2 regions of the Pseudomonas sp. P8_229 genome follow, and region 2 is predicted to be linked to the other one. Evidence: predicted binding sites of a transcription regulator. Region 2 holds the regulator's gene; the other holds the start of a gene.
What was found. The regulator FliA, encoded in region 2, starts transcription of late flagellar genes. The targets are predictions, from matches to a motif close to CTAAAGTTTNNNNNNNNNNNGCCGNTAA.
Positions count from the first base shown of each region.

Region 1: the regulator FliA is predicted to act here: its motif matches at 1,127-1,154, upstream of flgM (flagellar biosynthesis anti-sigma factor FlgM).

Region 1 is NZ_CP125378.1:4,571,856-4,575,259, forward strand. Features, by position in the region: gene QMK55_RS20665 (flagellar brake protein) at 1-156, opposite strand, end outside; gene QMK55_RS20670 (flagella synthesis protein FlgN) at 249-716, opposite strand; gene flgM (flagellar biosynthesis anti-sigma factor FlgM) at 765-1,091, opposite strand; gene flgA (flagellar basal body P-ring formation chaperone FlgA) at 1,252-2,013, opposite strand; gene QMK55_RS20685 (chemotaxis protein CheV) at 2,096-3,028, shown strand; gene cheR (protein-glutamate O-methyltransferase CheR) at 3,075-3,404, shown strand, end outside.
Region 2 is NZ_CP125378.1:4,751,384-4,754,787, forward strand. Features, by position in the region: gene flhF (flagellar biosynthesis protein FlhF) at 1-207, shown strand, start outside; gene fleN (flagellar synthesis regulator FleN) at 321-1,151, shown strand; gene fliA (RNA polymerase sigma factor FliA) at 1,148-1,888, shown strand; gene QMK55_RS21505 (chemotaxis response regulator CheY) at 2,057-2,428, shown strand; gene QMK55_RS21510 (protein phosphatase CheZ) at 2,447-3,235, shown strand; gene QMK55_RS21515 (chemotaxis protein CheA) at 3,290-3,404, shown strand, end outside.

The sequences.
Region 1 (3,404 bases), 180 kb from region 2:
CAGGTAGCTCTGGAAACGCTGGCTGCGCTCATGGAAGGTGATGATCAGCGGGTCGTGGCTTTCTTGCAACTGGCGCAGGTTGCTGGAGATTTCCAGGGGCGTGGTCAGCACCTTTGGTGGCTGCGGAGTATCATCCGCGCTTAGGGCGTTTGGCACGTTTTCTCAATCTCCAGACAAAATTTGACTACGGCTAGCCAGCATTTTGCCAGCATGTTTCGCGGGTTGATAGTGCAGGCACATCGAAAGGCTCACGCCTGGCTGAGCGTACGCGGCTTGGTGGGTTTGGCGAAAGTGCCAGTCGCGTCATACAACGCGGGTGGCTCGCCCCCGGTGAGGATTTTCAGCTGATTGGCCGTGGTGGCCTGCTGAATCTGGATTGACTGGCCGTTTTTGACATTGGCCGCCTGGCACTGGGCAATCAGGTCGGTCAGCACATCGCTCTCGGACAGCAACTGGTCGCCAATACTGGAGTGGCTGGCCAGTTGCTCCAGACCCTGACGGTCGAGCGGCAGGTTGAGGCTGGCAAGGATTTCGCTGCGCTTGCGGCCATGCTGTTCAAGCAGAATGATCAATGCCTGTTTGCGCGCCAGAATATCTTCGAGCAAAGGCATGTCGCGACCGTGCAAGGCGAGGGACTCGGTTTGCAGTAACTCCAGCAATTGTTGAGCTGGAGCAAAGTCGTCGGTGATCAGTTGCAATAAATTAGTGTCGTGCATGGCTGGCCTTGGGTTCTAAGCGTCCAAAAGCCTGGCGCCGGCAAAAGCCTAGCGCTGGGCTTCGAAGTTGAGCAGTTTGCTGGCTACACGGTTGCTGTCGACTTTGTAGCTGCCATCGGCAATCGCTGCTTTCAACTCGGCCACGCGGGCTTTGTCGACGGCAGGCTGATCACGCAGCTTGTCAGTGACCTTCTGCAACTGTTGAGCCTCATTGCTGAGGTGTACCGATTCCCCGCTTTTTGCGGTACTGGCCGTTTCGGCCGGGGTATTCAGCGGCGCGGAGGTGCCGGTTTCGGCGGTTTCCTTGGCGTTGCTGGTACGTGTACTGCCCGTAAGTGACGAGGAGCTGTTCAAACGGCTGAAATCGATGACCATGTTAAAAACCTCTGGGAATTTGGACGCTTGCCATGTTCTCGGCCATTCCCTGGAAAACTTTAGGCTCACTTTGCAATGAGCTGTCTGCACCGAAGCGTGCCCTGCTGCGGCACAGTTTAGGGAAGCAACGGGACCGGCGCCAGTTTTCTGCGTGAGCGTTTTACATGGCCACTTCCACTTGGCCCGGCGCGATGACTTGCGCCTTGATCACCCGGTTGGAGTTGAGGTTTTTCACTCGAATCTGTTCTTTCAAGCCGCCATTGGCCAGGGCCTCACCGGGCATGCGCACGGCGAGCGTACCGCTGCGGGCGATGATGACCACTTGATCACCCTTGCGCACCACTTCTGCCTGTTCCAGATGCACCAGGGTAATCACCTGATCGGCGACCGTTGGTCGGGTCAATTTCTGTCCGATGGCTTCATCCACCGACGTCAAAAAACCTTGATTGATCTGACTGACGTCGCGTTCACGCAAGGTCACGTCCTGCGGTTCGATAATCCCGGCGCGTTTGAGCGGTCGTGTGGTGGTGACAATCTCGCGAAACAGGCGGACTTGAGCGGGCACGAACACCGTCCACGGCGAGCTTCCCTCGCAGCGAACCTTGACCGTTACCCGACCCAGCGGACGTGCCGGACTCTCCAGTGACGCTGTCAATTCCTTGTCGCACATAGGCATGCGCATACGCGGGTCGAGCTGGTTGACCTCGATTTCATAGCGGCCTTCCGTTTGACTGGTAGCCAGATAGTCTTCTACGGTGAATTCAAGAAAGCCCTGAGTGACGCCGATAAGCATGTCAGGCAAGGTAACCGTATCGGCACCGGCAGGGCTGCCAGCGAAAAAGAAGCAGACGGCAGACACCGCGCACAGCGCTTTGCGGGTGCGGCAGGTCAGGCGTCGAAAAAATGTCGTTTGAGCGTTCATACGAGTTAAAAAGCAAGCGCCGTGCCGTTTAGCAATGAATGTGCGTCGCAACAACACTTGGCGTTGGTGTAGGAGTCTGGGCATGGCTGGTGTAATGGATTCGGTGAACCAGCGCACGCAACTGGTAGGGCAGAATCGCCTGGAGCTGTTGTTGTTCCGTCTCGACGGTCAGCAGCTCTACGGAATCAACGTGTTCAAGGTACGGGAAGTGCTGCAGTGCCCGTCGCTGACGTTGATGCCCAAGTCCAGTCCTGTCGTGTGCGGGGTAGCGAATATCCGGGGGGCGACCATTCCGATCCTTGATCTGGCAATGGCAACCGGCTCGGGGGCGTTGAAAGACAAGAACAACCCGTTCGTGATCATCACGGAGTACAACACCAAGACCCAGGGTTTCCTGGTCCGCTCGGTGGAGCGCATCGTCAACATGAACTGGGAAGAGATCCATCCGCCGCCCAAGGGCACGGGTCGCGATCACTACCTGACCGCGGTGACTCGAGTCGACAATCAGTTGGTCGAAATCATCGATGTCGAGAAGGTGCTGGCGGAAGTTGCGCCGACGCCGGAAGCGATTTCGGTCGGTGTGGTCGATGTCGAGACCCAGAGCAAGGCGCTGTCGCTGCGGGTGCTGACGGTCGATGACTCGTCGGTGGCGCGCAAGCAGGTCACGCGTTGCCTGCAGACGATCGGTGTCGAAGTGGTGGCGCTGAACGACGGCAAGCAGGCGCTGGATTACCTGCGCAAGCTGGTCGATGAGGGCAAGAAGCCGGAAGACGAGTTCCTGATGATGATTTCCGACATCGAGATGCCGGAGATGGACGGGTACACCCTGACGGCGGAAATTCGCAACGACCCGCGCATGCAAAAGCTTCATATCATCCTGCATACTTCGTTGTCGGGGGTATTCAATCAGGCGATGGTCAAGAAAGTCGGTGCAGATGACTTCCTGGCCAAATTCCGTCCTGATGACCTGGCATCCCGGGTAGTCGACCGGATCAAAGCAGCAGATATCAGCTAGGGGCCTTCTGCCCCTGGCGGTCAACACGATTTAAGAGGCGGCATCATTGTCTACGGGTAATTTGGATTTCGAACAGTTCCGGGTCTTCCTGGAAAAGGCCTGTGGCATTTTGCTCGGTGAAAACAAGCAGTACCTGGTCTCGAGCCGTCTCAACAAACTGATGGAGCAGCAAGGCATCAAGTCCCTGGGTGAGCTGGTACAGCGCATCCAGACCCAGCCGCGCAGCGGTTTGCGCGAGCAGGTGGTCGATGCCATGACGACCAACGAAACCCTGTGGTTTCGTGACACCTATCCGTTTGAAGTCTTGAAGAACAAGGTATTGCCCGAGGCAATCAAGGCCAGCCCCAACCAGCGTCTGCGGATCTGGTCGGCGGCG
Region 2 (3,404 bases):
GAAGTGTTGAGCCTGGCGATCAGTCATGAACTGCCGGTCGCGTACCTGACCGATGGCCCACGGATTCCGGATGATCTGCATCTGCCGCGCCGCCATCAATTGGTCAGCCGTGCCGTCAGCGTGCAAATGCAGGAAGAACCCAGCGAAGAAGCCATGGCTGACATGTTCGCTGATATCTACCACAGCCCGACCAAGCAGGTTGGCTGAGGTAATGAACCGTTTTTGTACCTACATCGATGGCCTGCCATGCATTGTTCCGGTTGAGAACGCGCAGCCAGTAATGTGGCCTCCGTCTATGCAAGACAAGGTAAAGAAATAACATGGGCAGCATGCATCCCGTACAGGTGATCGCGGTGACCGGCGGCAAAGGTGGCGTCGGCAAGACTAACGTGTCAGTGAACTTGTCTCTGGCGCTGGCAGAGCTTGGCCGTCGGGTCATGCTGCTGGACGCCGACCTGGGGCTGGCGAACGTTGACGTTCTGCTGGGACTGACCCCCAAACGTACTCTGGCCGACGTGATCGAAGGCCGCTGTGAGCTGCGTGATGTGCTGTTGCAGGGGCCCGGCGGGATCCGCATCGTGCCGGCCGCTTCCGGCACCCAGAGCATGGTTCACCTGAGTCCGGCGCAACATGCCGGTCTGATCCAGGCCTTCAGCGACATCGGCGACAACCTCGATGTGCTGGTGATCGACACCGCTGCGGGTATTGGTGACTCGGTAGTCAGTTTCGTACGCGCCGCGCAGGAAGTGTTGCTGGTGGTGTGCGACGAGCCGACCTCGATCACCGACGCCTACGCGCTGATCAAACTGCTCAACCGCGACTACGGCATGAACCGCTTCCGCGTCCTCGCCAACATGGCGCAGAGCCCGCAGGAAGGGCGCAACCTGTTCGCCAAGTTGACCAAGGTCACGGATCGCTTCCTCGACGTCGCCTTACAATACGTCGGCGCGGTGCCGTACGACGAAAGCGTGCGCAAGGCAGTGCAGAAGCAGCGAGCGGTCTATGAAGCCTTTCCGCGTTCCAAGTGCGCGCTGGCGTTCAAGGCGATCGCGCAGAAGGTCGATACCTGGCCGCTGCCTGCCAACCCGCGCGGTCACCTTGAGTTTTTCGTCGAGCGCCTCGTGCAGCAAACGGCAGGGCCTGTGTTATGACCGCGAGCGGTATGAACTACTACAAGAAGTCGGCACGTGACGCGCAGTACGAGTTGATCGAGCGTTACGCGCCACTGGTCAAGCGCATTGCCTATCACCTGCTGGCGCGCTTGCCGGCGAGTGTGCAGGTCGAGGATCTGATTCAGGCCGGAATGATCGGCCTGCTTGAAGTGTCGACCAAATATGACGCCAGCAAGGGCGCCAGTTTCGAAACGTACGCGGGCATTCGAATCCGCGGCGCGATGCTCGATGAAGTGCGCAAAGGGGATTGGGCACCACGCTCGGTTCACCGCAACACCCGTATGGTCAGTGACGCAATTCGGGCAATTGAAGCTAAAACCGGCCGTGATGCTAAAGATCACGAGGTTGCGGCCGAACTCCAATTGAGTCTCGACGATTACTACGGGATTTTGAATGACACGCTGGGCAGCCGGCTGTTCAGTTTCGACGACCTGTTGCAGGACGGCGAACACGAAGGGCTGCACGAGGATGGCGCCAGTGCTCATCTTGAGCCGTCACGCGATCTGGAAGATGAACGCTTCCAGGCCGCGCTGGCGGACGCGATTGCCAATTTGCCGGAGCGTGAGCGACTGGTGTTGGCGCTGTACTACGACGAAGAGCTGAACCTCAAGGAGATCGGTGAAGTCCTTGGCGTCAGTGAATCGCGGGTCAGCCAGTTACACAGCCAGTGCGCGGCCCGCTTGCGGGGGCGTTTGGGGGAGTGGCGAGCGCGCTGAAGGCAGTGTGGGGGACACTGCGAACGAGGCTGGTGCGGTGATCAACGGCACCGGTCTTGCTCTGTTGTGCTCCAGACAGTCATCGAGTGCTTTGCCGGATTGATTGAAATGGCGCGTCCAGGTGCTGGGCGCGTTTAAGACTGCTTGGAGGTCGAATTGGACAAGAACATGAAAATCCTCATCGTTGATGACTTCTCAACGATGCGGCGGATCATCAAGAACCTGCTGCGTGATCTGGGGTTCACCAACACCGTCGAGGCCGACGATGGCATCACTGCCATTCCGGTGCTCAACAGCGGAAGCATCGACTTTCTGGTAACGGACTGGAACATGCCGGGCATGACCGGTATCGACCTGCTGCGCCACGTGCGTGCCGATGAAAAACTCAAGCACCTGCCGGTGCTGATGGTGACTGCAGAAGCCAAGCGCGAGCAGATCATCGAGGCGGCTCAGGCCGGTGTGAACGGCTACGTGGTCAAACCTTTCACGGCTCAGGCGCTGAAAGAAAAAATCGAGAAGATTTTCGAACGCATCGGCTGATGAACGCGCGGGGGAGCTATGGAGCATAACGAATCTTCACAGGGCGATTTCGAATCGACCCTGAAAAAACACGCGGTCGAACTGGTCGAGAGCCTTGAAAAGGGCAGGTTCGGCGACGCTGTGCAACTGATCCATGAGCTCAATCAGACCCGTGACCGTGGCCTGTATCAGGAAGTGGGCAAGCTCACACGCGAACTGCACAGTGCGATCGTCAACTTCCAGATCGATCCGCACATGCCGCAGGCCGAGGAAGTGTCGCAAATCACCGACGCCACCGAACGCCTGGGCTATGTGGTCAAGCTGACCGAAGCCGCGGCCAACCGCACCATGGATCTGGTGGAAAGCGCTACCCCGGTGGTCAATGGCCTGGCTGAAGAAGCCCAGGCCCTGAGTACCGATTGGGGCCGTTTCATGCGTCGTGAAGTCGGGGCTGAAGAGTTCCGCGAACTGGCGCGCCGGGTCGACGGTTTTCTGTCGCGCAGCATCACGGACAACCGTGCGGTGTCGAGCAACCTCAACGACATCCTGCTGGCTCAGGATTACCAGGACCTCACCGGTCAGGTGATCAAGCGTGTGACCCAACTGGTCACCGAAGTCGAAAGCAATTTGCTCAAACTCGTCCTCATGGCCAGTCAGGTGGACCGCTTTGCGGGCATCGAACACGACCGCGCCGCGATGCTTGCAGAAAAAGATCCACAAAAACATCTCTCGCAGGGTGAAGGTCCGCAGATTCATGCCGATAAACGAGAAGACGTTGTGTCCGGTCAGGACGATGTGGACGATTTGTTATCCAGCCTTGGATTCTAGAGTTTTGGAATTTTAGGTTTTTTGGGTTTTTAGACCTGTAGGAGCACCCCATTAATGAGCTTCGGCGCCGATGAAGAGATCCTTCAGGATTTCCTGGTTGAGGCCGGCGAGATTCTTGAGCAACTGTCCGAACAACTGGTCGAGCTGGAAAGCCGCCCGGATGACGCAG